Saccharobesus litoralis: one gene and its partner. The main gene of each other region encodes a partner of the protein of the gene in region 2 in a complex. Links are inferred from orthologs where the notes say so. Each region holds a gene or a part of one and is shown on either strand. Other genes may lie near its edges.

Region 1 (7,794 bases), 1.7 Mb from region 2 along the record:
GAAAACTGTAAACCAGTCGTTATTCAACCTAAGGTTGATATACAAGACTTGGTTTTAGCGTTTGGCCATATTTTAAAGCGGGTTGAAAATTTTAAGCATCATCATATTACACCTGAGGTGTTATCAACGCGTGAGCGCATGACTAGAGTGTTAGAAAAGCTAAAGGGTTCGGATTACTTACCTTTTCGTACCTTTTTTGACTTTAGTGAAGGAAAAGCCGGTGTGGTGGTGACTTTTCTGGCTATTCTTGAGCTAGTCAAAGAAAAACTAGTGCAAGTAGAACAAAGCCAAGCGCTAGGTGATGTTCATATTCGAGCCGCTGGGACGTAAAACACTAACCTTATTTCAATAACTGACATAAATTATGACAGGGTTGCTTGTTTAGTAATAAGCTTAAATTGTCTAAGGTTGTCGATGCTATGGTATCTAATGCTTCTTGTGTAAAAAAACCTTGGTGTCCGGTGATCATCACATTTGGAAAGGTGAGTAGTCGTTGAAAATCATCATCTTGAATGATTTCATCTGATTTATCTTCGAAAAACAGTTCACTTTCTAGTTCATAAACATCTAAACCCAAATAGCCTATACGTTGATTTTTTAAAGCGCTAATTATCGCATGCGTATCAATTAGCCCACCTCGACTGGTATTAATCAACATCACATCGTTTTTCATTTTCGCTATGGTATCTTCATTTATCAGATGTTGGGTTGTTGGGGTCAAGGGGCAATGTAAAGAAATAATATCAGCTTGGTTTAATACCGTATCGAGAGGTTTATATTGAACACCAGTCGTTATTAGATCTGTGTTAGGTGTAGGATCGTAAGCGATTATTTGGCAACTAAACCCTTGTAATATTTGGCACAAGGCTTTGCCAATGTGGCCAGTACCAATCACGCCTACTGTTTTTTGATATAAGTTGAATCCTAATAAACCATCGAGTGCAAAATTGTCTTCTTTTACTCTATTATAGGCTTTATGGAATTTACGGCTGAGCGTCAACATAAGGCCTACAGCATGCTCAGCTACCGCTTGCGGCGAGTATTCAGGCACACGCGCTATACTAAACTTTAATTTAGCTGCTGTTGTGATATCGACATTGTTATAGCCTGCACAGCGCAAGGCAATGGTACGTATATTGTAGCTAGCGAGTTGAGTTAATACCTGACTATTTAATTCATCGTTAACAAATACACAAATTGCATCATATCCTTGGGCTAGTTGTACTGAACCGGTAGTGAGCCTATGTTCGAAAAAATCTAGGCAAATACCGTATTGTTTTTCATAGCGACTAAGAAATTTTTTGTCATAAGATTTACTGCTAAATACCGCGACCTTGAACATATCCTCAATCCTTGTTTGGCAGTTTGTCTGATATTGTAATGCTTTTTATATTGTCTTTTTATAACAATGTTTCGATTGTTTGAGCTATATCAATAGGAGGTATTTTGGGAGAGAAACGCTTAACAACATTGCCGTGGAGATCGACAAGAAACTTAGTGAAATTCCATTTAATAAACTCACTGCCTAGTAATCCAGGTTGCTGTTTTTTCAAAAACTTGAAAACAGGGTTGGCTTGTTTTCCATTAACATCTGATTTACTCATGATGGGGAAATTGACTTGAAAACGAGTTTGGCAAAATTCAATCACTTGCTCATTGGAACTCGGTTCTTGTTTGCCAAACTGATTACATGGGAAGGCTAAAATAGTAAAGCCTAAGTGCTGATATTTAGTGTATAAGGCTTGAAGCTGTTTATATTGGCGCGTAAAGCCACACTCACTAGCTGTGTTGACAATGAGTACGACTTTATCTTCAAGTTGTTTGAATTGAAACAGATCACCCGATGCTTGAACGCATTCGAGAGCATAAAACGAAGTAGTGAGTGATTTATCCATTTTTTATGTGGATAGTATTAAGCTTTCACTCTATTCGCTAAGCTCTTCATTGGTTTGTACTTGATCGGGTAAGCGTTCACCTTCAGGAAGTTTTTCCCCTTTGCGACGACGGCGGCGTTTAAGTTCAAACTTAGGATAACCCGGATCGTATAATCGGACTTTTCGCCAAGATTTATACTTGTCAAAATTAGTATCGTCACCCATTGCATCCCATTCTTGACGGAATTGGATAGCAGTACGATAAGCATGTAAATGAAGATCAGCATCAAAGGCGGTGTAACCTAAAGAAAATGTTTTGACCGCTGGTTTGTCATTTTTTCGATAGCTTACCCAAAAAAATCGTTCGACTTCATTACGTCGCTTATCAATTTTTTCACGAAAGCCTACGCCATTAAAGCCACAACTTGTGTCGGGAGTAGGGCGTCGTACTCTACGTATCTTGCTAGTCGGATGCAAAGCTTTGAGTTGTTTATTACGACTCATAGCAGCACGTAGGGCTTTTTCTATGCCGCCCCATTGGTTATACGAATAAAAACCGCCCAAATCCTTTTTTTTACGAATGAATCGCATTTGACAGCCAGAGCGACAAGGAAAACTGATACCGTGTGCATCTTTTTCTAAAATCGCTGCGATATCTTCTGGGACATAATCTGGTATAGCCACAAGAACAAAACCTCTTGAAAAACAAATCGAGACAAACCGTTTGTGGAATATTACGGCTTTATTCAGGAATAATACTAATAGTCGACTACATATACAATTAAACTATATTAACTTATGCTAATTTTAATGATTTACGCCGTAAAACAGTGTTATCCCCGCAGTTTAATGCTTTTAATTACATTTACATAGTCAAAGCGATCGGGTTTTAGGGGCAGGTTTCTAGTTCCAGACGAAACCTAAGTACTTACATCCATGTAAGCAAAGCCGTCAAAGCTACCGCATCCGTGCTCACGCTCCTTACCTACATCCATGTAGGCAAGCTTCGAGGCCCCATGAGCATATTCTCTATTATGTGATTGGGGCGAGTAAGCGCAGACAATGAACCATAAAACCTGAGCGAGAAGACTATAGTTAATATAGGTGTAATACCCCTAAAAAACAAAATAGTTTAATGACATAAACTGTAACCAAACTGACAATTATTGTTATAAGTTTTGAATGTATTGGTATAGCGCTTTAAGGATTTTTATTTTACTTTCATCATTTTGGACTGTTTCGGCCAAATTTTCTAACTCTTGGGCAAACTCTTCTAATGTTAATTGCGTTTTATGTATGTTTTGAGTCAGTCTTTCCCGACAAAATACTTGCCACTTTAATTGTTCAGCTTCGTTTAGCGTGTCTGGATAATTACGTGCTTTAAATCTAAACCATAAGGTTTGTAAGCGAGGATCATTAAAAGCGGGTGTCATGGCTGCATAGTGCTCAGGCTGGCTACATTGTATTTTTTCTAGCCATTGTTTGTCATTGTCTTGAATAAAACCATCATACAAAGCAAAGTCTGCGTCAGATTCTGTTTCAAACTCCATGGCTTGATAAAGGTCGATAACTTTTTGTTTTACAGCTGAATGATTTTGTTTAATCCACTGTAAATTAGTTAAACACTGTTGCCTGTCTATGCCTAATCTTTCTGCATTGTCTGGAGATAAGCTTTTAGCGGTTGCTAATACAGGTGATTTATTTATATGCACCAGTTTTATTGGGAGACGCTCTTCATCAGGTTGTAAGTCTTGTGAAGACGTAAATAGTTTCTGTTTAAGGGCTTGTGTATCTAACTCGGTTAGTGGTTGTGCTGATTTGGTTAAATCTAAAACGATAACGGCATTGGCGTTAGTCGGATGCCATGCAATTGGCACTATCCAAGTACAGCAACCTTGTGAACTAGGGATTTTTGATGAAATATGAACCAGTGGAGTTAGGCCTTCTAAATCAAGTAATTCTTTTACTTTGTGCTTATTGCGTAACGAAAATAGATACGAAAAAAGTTTCGGTTGTTTGGATTTGATCAGTTTAGCAATATCAATTGTCGCATATACGTCACTCAATGCATCATGCGCAGCGTAGTGCTCTAAACCATTAGCTTTTGTTAAATGTTCTAATTTAAAGCTAGGTATACCTGGCTCACGTTCTGGCCATTCAATATCTTCTGGGCGCAATGCATAACAGGTTCTGACCATGTCTATTATGTCCCATCGGCTATTGCCGTTTTTCCATTCTCGACTGAAAGGTTCAAATAAATTACGGTATAAGCTGTAGCGTGTGACTTCATCGTCGAAGCGGATTGTGTTGTACCCACAGCTAACCGTATTCGGCTGCATCAATTCATGATGAATTTTCTTCATAAATTGATGTTCATTTGTGCCTTTTTTAAATGTAAGTTGCGGCGTTATCCCAGTGATTAAACAGGCTTGAGGTTGAGGTAAATAGTCACTAGCAGGATAGCAATAAAAATTAAGCGGTTCGCCAATAATTTCTAAATCGTAGTTGGTACGTATGCCTGCAAATTGACATGGGCGATCATATTTTGGAGAGGTGCCCCACGTTTCAAAGTCATACCAAAGGATAGAGGGTGATTGTTGCTGTGACATAGTGATAAAAAAAGCCGACTTAAATCAGTCGGCTATGTTAGCAGATATGACTATTTTTCACTAATCATGAAAAATATTTGCAACGCCAAAACCGTACAACATTTCACCTAAATCTTGTAATTGATAGTCTTCCAGTTCTAAGTAGTCTAATATTTGTCCACCGTGTTTTTGCCATTCAATGTCGATATCCGTCTTGGTTAGCAAACTGGGCAGATTGATCATATGCTCGGCTAACTTAAGCACACTGAATAATTGTTTTTCTTCGTAGGAGCCTGTGGTCATAATTATGTTGTGCGAGTGATGATAGGCAATGACATTACTTATTGCGCTATCTATTCCCCATTGTTGCGCAATTAAAAAACCAAGGACTTCATGCGAGGTCGCTATATTTTCTTCTTCATATAAACCCAATGTGAGGTGTTCTTGTTCATAGGCTTCTTTGAGTAATTCAGAATATTCTGGTTGTTGTTGTAAAATGAGGGCCATTCCGGCGTTATGAAACATACCCACGCTATAAGCATCGTCTGGCTGCGCTAAATCTAAATATTGCGCGATGGCAAAACAAGCATCCGCTAGTAAAGCTGAGCTACCCCACAAGGCTGTTTCAAAGTTATTACCTTCATCTTTTAAAAATTCATACCTTAATAAGATACTGGTAACAAGCTTGACTAATTTAGTCAGGCCTAAAAATGAGCAGGCATGATTGATTGAGGTCACCTTTTTCGGAAAACCAAACATAGGTGAGTTAACGACTTTTAGCGTAAAATTGGTAATAGCGAGATCTTGGTTAACTAGGTTAGCAATGTTCACTACACTAGGTTCCGGCTTTTCAATTTCCTTTTGCAGCTCGATAAGTAGGTCAGGGCGAGGGGGAATTTGAAAATTTTCAAGCGCACTATCAATTATCGCCATATCTAAGGCTTGTGCCATGTAAATTCTCCACTTTAATTAATTTGTAATGCTCTCGCAGTTAGTGGTAATTCAGAGCATTAATCTAAATTATAAACATAAGATGCATAAATAAAGTTTAAACCTTTGTAGAAAAAGCGTATATTTATTTAGTGAATAAATAATTGGTAAAACCATTAATTAAATGAATATAGCAAACGTTGACCTGAATCTGCTTATTTATTTAGATGTACTGTTACGTGAACAAAATGTAACTCGTGCAGCTAATCAACTTAAAATTACTCAACCAGCCATGAGTAATGGTCTAAAAAGACTCAGAACTTTATTAAATGATCCGTTACTGGTGAGAACAAGTGATGGCATGTCACCTACGGAAAAGGCGCGTACATTACAGCCGGTGGTTAGGCGCATATTGCTTGAACTAGAAGAAGCATTACAACCGTCAACTGAATTTATTCCAGAAACCAGTGATAGAGTGTATCGGATAATGGCTAGCGATTATGCTGCATCCACTTTATTGCCGCCTTTGTTGTCGCGTTTGAGTGATGAAGCGCCTAATGTCGCCTTAGATATCATGACCCCGAGTGATGTAACATTTCACGACGTTGAAGCGGGTAAAATTGATATGGCCATCAATCGATTTGAAGACTTGCCGATTTCTTTTCATCAAAAAAGAATTTGGATGGATGAGTTTGTCTGCTTAACCCACAAAGATGCCATTGCTGGTGATGTAGTGACCTTAGATGAGTATTTAGAGGCTCAGCATATTTGGGTAAGTAAAACCGGTTTTGGTGTTGGTGTAGGTATGGATACTACCGATGTGAGTAAGTTAGGCTGGGTTGATGATGCTCTAACAGATATTGGTAAAAAGCGTAAAATTGCGGTATTTACTCGAAATTACCATGTGGCTATGCAGCTTGCGCTTAAAAAGCATATGATAGTGACTGTGCCTAAACGAGCTACGTCAAATTATCAACAATTTGACAATGTGTTGATCAGTAAAGCGCCTATTAGTATTCCAGAAATGGAACTAAAAATGATATGGAGTCCCTTATTACATCACGATGCCAGTCACATATGGCTAAGACGCCTAATAAATGAAGTGGCTCACGAGACGACATCAGCTAGCTAAACTCGCTGCTTTCAATAAAAAACATGCAATAAAAAAGCGCCATTAGAGGCGCTTTTTTATTGCTGAAAATAACTGCGGTTTAATGTTCAAACATCGCTGATATTGATTCTTCATTATTAACGCGACGCAAACACTCAGCTAACATGCCGCTTAGTGTTAGTGGTTCTACTTTGTCTAGTGAACGCATTTTACTTGATAATGGAATAGAGTCTGTGATCACTAGGCGATCTAGCTGCGATTCTTTAATAATATCGTAAGCTTTGCCTGAAAATACAGCGTGGGTGGCATAGGCAAATACACGTTTGGCACCACGTTCTTTTAATGCCGCGGCAGCTTTTGATAATGTACCACCAGTGTCAATCATATCATCGACGATAATACAGTCGCGGCCTTCTACGTCACCAATAATATGCATGACTTGTGCAACATTCGCACGCGGGCGACGTTTATCAATAATAGCCAAATCACAATCATCATATTGTTTGGCAATTGCACGGGCACGGACAACACCGCCAATATCGGGTGAAACGACAACTGGATTTTCAAAATTTTGTGTATACATGTGGTCAAGCAAAATTGGACTACCGAATACGTTGTCGACAGGCACGTCAAAAAAGCCTTGAATTTGTTCCGCATGTAAGTCAACAGTAAGAACGCGGTCAACGCCAACACTCGATAAAAAGTCTGCAACTACTTTAGCGGTAATGGGTACACGAGCAGAGCGAACTCGACGGTCTTGACGAGCGTAACCAAAATAAGGAATAACCGCAGTAATTCGGCCAGCTGAAGCGCGGCGTAGGGCATCGATCATCACGATCAATTCCATTAAATTATCATTGGTTGGCGCGCATGTTGATTGGATGATAAATACATCTGATCCACGCACGTTTTCATTAATTTGAACGCTGATTTCACCATCACTGAAGCGTCCTACGTCCGCAGAACCAACTTTAGTATATAAGCGAGCGGCAATCTTTGAAGCGAGTTCAGGAGTTGCATTACCGCAAAAAATTTTCATATCAGGCACAGTAGAAAACCTCAGGTGTGTTAAATCAAGTCATTAAAGGAAAAGTTTACGCAGTAAATGTTTCTGCAATAAAAGTATGTGCACTGGATACATTACTTGTTTTGGTTACATAGCAATCAACAAAATTGGGTGATTGACTTGCAAGTGCTTTTGCGCTGTTAATATCAGGCAATAAAGCAAAACAACATGCACCTGTACCTGTCATTCTCGACGGCGCGTATTCTACCAACCAGCGCAATGTGT
Region 2 (7,831 bases):
CGCTAAACCAGAACAAACCGAGCATTGGGATGGGGTGAGAAATTATCAAGCGCGCAATATGATGCGCGATCAAATGCAGATGGGTGATCGCATCTTCTTTTATCACTCGGCTTGCAAAGTCCCAGCTATAGTCGGCTTAGCTGAAGTCGCTAGCCAAGCCTATCCGGATCACACGGCATTTGATCCTGAATCAAAATATTTTGATGATAAGTCTGATCCACAAAACCCACGCTGGTGGATGGTTGATGTTAAATTTGTTGAAAAGTTTACCCAGCCAATTTCACTAAAAACGCTAAAAGCTATGCCAGAGCTCGAACAACTCGCTTTAGTAAAACGAGGCTGTCGCCTATCTATTATGCCTGTGGCGGAGCTAGAATGGTTGGCTATTCTTAATAAGCTAGGTTCAGAATAGCTTGTTACATTGTTTCTACTGACAAACACTGTTTTTCTGTTAATTGGTCGAGATTAAGCTGCATTGTTGTCCGTATCACAGCTACAATACTTGACCGTAAATTAGCCGCACCTAGCCATGCGATATATCAATTTTTCAGCCATTCGCGATAGCCTTAAACTCGCTTGGCCCATTTCTTTGCAAAATATGCTTGTTACCTTACTCGCCATGATAGATGTCATGATGGTAGGTCATTTAGGCGATGCCGCCATTGGCGCCGTTGGCTTAGGCAACCGAGTGATATTTGTTGTCATGGTTATCGTGCTAGGTTTGGCTTGGGGTGTCGGCATTCTTAGCGCCCAATATTTCGGTGCAGGACAAAAGCGTAAAATCCGCCAATCCATTCTAATGGGTATTTCAGTTGCTGTTGTCGCCTTATCTCCCATTATCTTAGCTGGTTATTTTTGGGCTGATGACGTACTGCGACTCGGTAGCAGTGATGAGACCTTAATTGTTTTGGGCACAGAATATTTATGGATCACCCTACCTAGCCTGTACTTTGTCGCTATTGTATTTGTCTTTGAAAATGCATTACGCGCACTTAACCAAGTCAAATTACCTATGGTATTTAGCTCCATCGCCATGTTGCTTAATATTGTACTTAATTATTGGCTTATTAATGGCGGCTTAGGCGTCGAAGCGATGGGGGTGGCAGGAGCAGCTTGGGCAACCACTATTGCGCGTATTTTCCATGTCGTGCTCATGCTGTATTGCTTGGCAAAAGTGAAGCATGTGCTTTTTCCTAAAGCGAAAGACTTTATTGTACTTAACAACCAAGGAGAGTGGAGCAAACTAATAAAACTGGTCTGGCCCATGATGTTTAGCTTTGGTTTGTGGTCGTTAGGTACTTTTGTTTATCAGTTGATATTTGGTCAAATGGGAACCCAAGAGCTGGCTGTTATGAGCTTGCTGACGCCTATTGAAGGCATTTATATGTCTTTATTTTTTGGCTTTGCTTCGGCTTGTTCCATTATGGTTGGCCAAAACTTGGGAGCCAACCAATTTGACCAAGCATGGTCAACCGCACGAACCTTTGCTATTAGTGCGCCGTTTGGTGCATTTGTATTTGGTCTTGTTATGTTACTCGGCCGAGACTTTATCTTTTTACCGTTCGCCTCGATGCCAACCGACACAATACACTTAGCGCAACAGGTATTTGTTGTTATCACCCTTAGCGTTTGGCTAAAAGTGATTAACATGACCGCAGCTATGGGAGTATTACGCGCTGGAGGTGACAATAAGTACTGCATGTTTACCGATATGTTCGGCATGTGGGTTGTTAGCATTCCACTCACATACTACGCAGCGTTTCATTTACACTTGCCATTAATTTGGGTAGCGTTAGCCATGTATTCAGAAGAAATAGCCAAAGCATTTTTATTTGTGGGGCGCGTACAAAGTAAAAAGTGGATGCGTAACCTAACCAGCAAAACAATCCGAGCAGAAAAAGAACCTGTAAAACAGCAACTTGAACTATAATCGGCTAATAAGATTATTTGTTTGTCTGGCAATAATATGAGTGAAAAATATTTCATTAGCAGCGATGAGCTACTATACGATTCATTTAAATTAGGCTTAGAAATCATCAAAAGTGGTTTCAAACCAAGCTTTATGGTGGCCATATGGCGAGGTGGAACGCCTGTCGGCATAGCTGTGCAAGAAATACTACAAACGTCTGGGATCACAACCGATCATATTAGTGTTCGCACATCGTCTTATCGTCGTATTGGTGAGCGTGAAAAACATGTTCGTGTGCACGGCTTAGATTACATAATCAAGAACATCAATGCAGAAGATAGCTTATTGATAGTCGACGACGTGTTTGATACGGGTTTAAGCATTCAAGCTTTACTGTGCAAACTACAACGTAAATGCCGGCGCAATACACCAAATGATATTCGTATCGCCACGCCTTGGTTTAAACCCAGTAACAACCAAACTTCGCTAACACCGGATTATTACTTACATAAATCCGACCAGTGGTTAGTGTTTCCCCACGAGTTAGATGGCTTAAGTCATCAAGAATTACTAGACAATAAACCCAAGCTTAAAGCCCTATTTGACGAGTACCAAATTTAGGAGCGTTTTATGGAATTAGACACAGATAAAATTGACGATGCCGCATTAGCGATCCTTTACTTATAGTCAAAGCGATCAGGTTTTAGGGGCAGGTTTCTAGTTCCAGACGAAACCTGCGAATGCGGTAATCTAGTGACTTTGTGTAATAAATGTGGGCTACGTTTACTTTAACAAAGGCACTGGATACCTGATTTCTCAGGTATGACGGTAATTTTTTATACCTATTGAGAAATTTCCCTCAATATAAAACACGCTGAATAGTTACAAATAACAAAAACTAAAAGAGCGGCTCAAGCCGCTCTTTTTTATTTATCTAACTAATCTACTATGACTAGGCGTATTCCTAAAAAGGAATATCGTCATCAAAGTCAATATTAGGTTCAACTGGCGCAGGCGGCGGCGTCGATGGTGCTGCTGCCGGTTGCGCTGGTGCACTTGATGGTTGATAACCTGCACTTTGCTGCGGTTGATATTGAGGCTGAGCCGACTGTTGAGGTTGAGCCGCTTGCTGAGGCTGCGAGCTTTGCTGTGGTTGGTAGCCGCCTTGTGCTTGTGGTGCTGCCGCTTGTGGTTGATAACCAGCTTGCTGGCCTTGTGGACGAGGTTGATATCCGCCTTCTTGACCACCGCGCGCATCTAGCATTTGCATTTCATTAGCACGGATCTCAGTTGTGTACTGATCTTGGCCTTGCTGGTTCTGCCATTTACGCGTACGTAAACTACCTTCAACATAAACTTTTGAACCCTTGCGTAAATACTCTCCCGCAATTTCGGCTAAACGGTTATTAAATACAACACGATGCCACTCTGTCGATTCACGCTGCTCACCTGATTGTCTGTCTTTCCAAGACTCAGTTGTGGCTACTGTTACATTACAAATAGCGCCACCGTTAGGGAAATAGCGAACCTCAGGATCTTGTCCTAGGTTACCTATTAAAATTACTTTGTTAATACCTCTAGCCATGGTGGCCTTCTCCTGTAACTTTATACATGATCGCAATCATACCACTGCTGATCATCAGACTCTAGCTTGTCGCTAAATCTAAATTATTTCACCTTATAACCAGCACGATCGCACGCAATCTACTGGTAGGATGAGTTAGTAATTTGCTAAGCTTAAGTTTACATATAGTCAAAGCGATCAGGTTTTAGGGGAAGCCGTCAAGCTTCGAATCCCCATGAGCATATGCTCTATTATGTGATTGGGGTGAGTAAGCGCTGACAATGAACCATAAGGCCTGAGCGAGAAGACTATTTTTGCTTTAGAGAGTTGGGAGTGAGGGTTCGCAATGTCAGCTGTATTAAATGAGCTTATCGGGTTAGTTAATTTAGAAAAAATAGAGCATGGATTATTCCGTGGGCAAAGCCAAGATCTCGGCTTTGGTGCGGTATTTGGTGGCCAAGTATTAGGCCAAGCCTTGTCTGCGGCACAACAAACAGTTGATGAACAAAGAGGCGTTCACTCTTTTCATTCTTACTTTTTACGACCTGGTGATGTTAAACACCCGATTGTTTATGATGTTGAAAATATTCGCGACGGTAAAAGCTTTGCCACACGCCGAGTCGAAGCGATCCAGCACGGCAAGACCATTTTCTATTTAACTGCGTCTTTTCAAATGGATGAACAAAGCTTTGATCACCAATCACCTAAACCCGACGTACCCGAGCCAGAAAGCTTAACAAGTGAACTGGATTTTATTCGTGCTCATGCCGAGCAAATACCCAGTCATTTACGCGATAAATTCACTCGCGAAAAACCAATAGAAGTGAGACCCGTCGAATTTGTCAATCCGTTAAAACCTGAAGCCATGCCAGCTAAGCGCCACATTTGGCTTAAAGCCAATGGCACCATGCCCGATTGCCAACACCAGCATAAATATTTACTGGCTTATGCATCTGACTTTAATTTTTTAACCACAGCGCTACAACCGCATGGCCGATCCATTATGGACAGAAGCTTACAAGTGGCCACCATAGATCATTCCATGTGGTTTCATCGCCCTTTTCGCTTTGATGATTGGTTACTTTACGTAATAGAAAGTCCATCAGCATCAGGTGCTAGAGGCTTTGTTCGCGGGCAAATATTTAACCGTCAAGGTGATTTAATTGCTAGCGCTGGGCAAGAAGGGGTAATGCGGATAAAAGTTTAGTGAAAGGTTTAGTGAAATGAAAAAGCATAAGAATAAGAGCGACTTTTTGTGGGCGAGCATTTATGCTTGCAGAGCCTGCAAACCGTTCTGTCCTAAAGAGCAAAACTACAGAGTTTTGCTCTCGACAATTTCTAAGTACCTGCATCCATGCACCAAAAGTAGGGGCTTGTAAGCCATGTTTCGCAAAATAGCCTTATTATGTTGTAACTATGGCTATAAGCTCGTTGCTTGAAATACTGAATAGTTACAATAAAGCTTAGTTAAAGCGACGTCTCAGCATAATTAAACTAACTAAACTCAATAACCAAACAAGTGAGCCGCCTGAACTATCTGAGTCGCTGTCATTCGAACTATCACCATTGCTGTTTTGCGTTGGTAATGTTTGCCAAGTCACGGCATATTCCACTTCGATCAAATTGTCTTTTTCGTTTAAGTCAAAAGTAGAATTATCAAATACGTTCCAGCTCATACCATTGTTTAAAGCTAAATTCACACTGGCGCTATCTAACGTTTGCCAACCGCCGCTGGCAAGACGAACTTGAATTTCGCCAATTGTGCCACCGGAATAAGCGCGCGGCTGAGCATTAATAATAACGTTGCCTAACCCTTCACCAAAATTATAGGCCGACAATCGCATAGATTTAGTGGCTAAGTCAGTATTAGACTTACTTTGTAGTGAGGTAATTTGCCCACGGCTTAAACTAAAGTTCATAGGAATATTGCCATTAGGCTCATTTAAGCGAACTTCGTTATCTTCATTAATATTTAAGATAAATTGACGTGTGCCTGTTGCATCACCACTGCTAGTAAAACTGACACTAAAGGTAAAGTTACCCACTTCATTGGGATCACCGGCAATATGGCCAAAGTCGTCACTTAAATACAAATTATTAGGTAAAGTCCCGCCAGCTACTTTATAACTAACCCCCTCACCTGCAGAGGTTTTTAACCTTAAGTTAATAAAGTCATAATTGGCCGGAAACGAGGCTAACTTTTCAGTTAACCAACTACCGGTAAACGCTAAACCGCTCGGAGTTACGGTAGCCGAGGCATCCGATTTTAGCTGCGTGGTCAATTTTTGCTCGGTATCGTCTACTGTAGTAACAGGGTGAACAATATCAAACGCACTGGTTACTCGGTACTGCAAATCATCCTGCTGCGGCGCTGTAATGTCAAAATACGGGCTACTGGAGACAGTATCGGCAATCACATTAAAGTTCACACCAGCATCATCGCTGCGCTCAACGATATAATAATCAGCGGTTTGCTCGTCGTCCCAACTGATAGCGTAACTGGAGTCAGCCGATGCAACCGCCACATTGCTCGGGGCTGCTGGCTTTTGTTGCGCCCAAGTCGCAACGTGATTCGAAGTAAATGAGTTTGTGGTTACCGTATAAACACCAGGCCGAGTCGCGGCGCTGCCCAACGTAATTTGGCTGTCGCTATCAACAACATATGCCACTTCTTGTACTTGGTCGTTATTAGCAGTAAATGGCGTAAATTCAACTTTAGTTGCGCCACTTAAGCCTAAACCAAGCAGTTTCGTCGCATCGCTAGGGTCGATATAAAATAACGTGGTTGGAATGTTGTTGAGGTTATCGAACAATAATTCTAGCGCTAAACTACCACCCGATTTAGTTACGTATTTGATGTTGTCATTGTCAACTTTATTAACCGAGTGCAATAAAGCCGCACGCACTTGTTTAGCGGATAATTCTGGCTTTTCGCTCAAAGCTAAAGCCGCTGCTCCGGCTACAATGGGAGCAGACATTGACGTGCCAGTGTCCGTTTTATAACCATTATCTAGCCATGTGCTATAAATGTTGACACCCGGTGCGGCAATATCGACAAATTTCAGTCCGTAGTTACTGCCGGAAAAACGAGTTAATTGAGTATTAGTGTCGAGCTTTTCAACATTACTGACGGCAATTAAGTTAGTTAATTGGTTGCTGTATCCGGCGGGAAAGGTTAAGCCATCATCAATATCTATACCGCTATTACCTGCAGCAACCACAATAAGGGCGTCATGATTATCTTGCGCAGTTTTAAGCGCACTCAATGCCGCATCACTAATATCAGAATAGGTTAACGACATAACCAAAATATCAGCTTCAACCGCTATTGCATAGTTAATACCAGCAATTAGGTGCGAAACTTGACTCTTGCCTTCATCATTCAATACGCGAACAGGAATGATTTGCGCTTGCCAGCATACACCCGCCACACCATTATCGTTATTAGCGACGGCCGCAACTAAGCCAGCTACATGCGTACCATGGCCATAACCATCTTCTGGGATATTGTCAATTTCATTAACGTCGTAGCCATTAATGTCATCAACGTAACCATTGTTGTCATCGTCAATGCCGTTACCAGCAATTTCGTTGGGATTAGTCCATAAATTTGCGACCAAATCACTGTGGTCAAGATCAATTCCTGAATCTAATACGGCAATTTTTAAACTCGAACAATCGGTACGAGTATTCCAAGCGGTTTCTGATTTTATTAAATCATGATGAAATTGCTGGTTGTAGTCAGTATCGTCCGGTGCCACTTGCGCCTTAACTGCTTGGTCTTTTTCGACTGAGATAACCGCTGGGGTTTTGCGTAGTTGAAAAATAACCTTTTCAACTTGCTCATCGTCACTAACTGTCAGCTTTAAAAATTTAACCGCTCGACCATTAGCTGGCGCAAGTAATTTAACTTCTGTGGCAACCCCATCGACTAACCAGCTTTTATCCGGAACTTTTTGTAGCTGGCTGTTCCACTGTACAATTAAATCGGTCGCGGCATAGCTTGATGCCATCAACGACATCAAAGCGGCAGCCAGTACATTGTTAACTATTTTTTTCATGCTGACATTCCAGTTAGCGCAATCTTAAGGATTGTGGTTATTTTTTTATTGCGAGTTTTATGATGACAAAGCTTGCTCGGCATTATCACGCATAGTGCTGATCGCTTGTTGATAATCATCAGCATTAAAAATAGCTGAACCCGCTACAAAATAGCTAGCGCCAGCGGCTGTGATCTCAGCAATATTGTCAGTTTTCACTCCTCCATCGACACAAATATAACAATTAAGTTCCTTTTCATTAATTAATTGCTGTAGGCGTTTAATTTTATCAAGTGAATGCGGGATAAATTGTTGACC

The links. The genes of interacting proteins can lie anywhere in the genome.
Region 1: the proteins of ssb (region 2) and sbcB are in contact, whole or in part, in a crystal structure (PDB 3C94), measured with the Escherichia coli proteins. The link is inferred for Saccharobesus litoralis from one-to-one orthologs.

Annotation. Positions count from the first base shown.
Region 1 is NZ_CP026604.1:4,161,027-4,168,820, reverse strand. The notes cover bases 2,264-5,142. They hold sbcB (exodeoxyribonuclease I), read right to left. Parts: upstream 4,484-5,142; coding sequence 3,044-4,483; downstream 2,264-3,043. Other genes in these bases: C2869_RS15220 (HDOD domain-containing protein), read right to left, coding at 4,544-5,142; C2869_RS15230 (hypothetical protein), read right to left, coding at 2,264-2,558. Also shown: C2869_RS15245 (segregation and condensation protein A), read left to right, coding at 1-330; C2869_RS15240 (2-hydroxyacid dehydrogenase), read right to left, coding at 341-1,342; C2869_RS15235 (glutathione peroxidase), read right to left, coding at 1,401-1,895; more of C2869_RS15230, read right to left, coding at 1,926-2,263; more of C2869_RS15220, read right to left, coding at 5,143-5,413; C2869_RS15215 (LysR family transcriptional regulator), read left to right, coding at 5,577-6,524; C2869_RS15210 (ribose-phosphate pyrophosphokinase), read right to left, coding at 6,604-7,551; ispE (4-(cytidine 5'-diphospho)-2-C-methyl-D-erythritol kinase), read right to left, coding at 7,598-7,794. UniProt on the Escherichia coli protein: Degrades single-stranded DNA (ssDNA) in a highly processive manner.
Region 2 is NZ_CP026604.1:2,480,223-2,488,053, reverse strand. The notes cover bases 1,685-4,600. They hold ssb (single-stranded DNA-binding protein), read right to left. Parts: upstream 3,495-4,600; coding sequence 2,874-3,494; downstream 1,685-2,873. Other genes in these bases: tesB (acyl-CoA thioesterase II), read left to right, coding at 3,820-4,600; C2869_RS08705 (phosphoribosyltransferase), read left to right, coding at 1,967-2,530; C2869_RS08710 (MATE family efflux transporter), read left to right, coding at 1,685-1,930. Outside these bases: C2869_RS08715 (EVE domain-containing protein), read left to right, coding at 1-412; more of C2869_RS08710, read left to right, coding at 530-1,684; more of tesB, read left to right, coding at 4,601-4,680; C2869_RS08690 (S8 family serine peptidase), read right to left, coding at 4,937-7,534; rpe (ribulose-phosphate 3-epimerase), read right to left, coding at 7,592-7,831. UniProt on the Escherichia coli protein: Plays an important role in DNA replication, recombination and repair. Binds to ssDNA and to an array of partner proteins to recruit them to their sites of action during DNA metabolism. Acts as a sliding platform that migrates on DNA via reptation.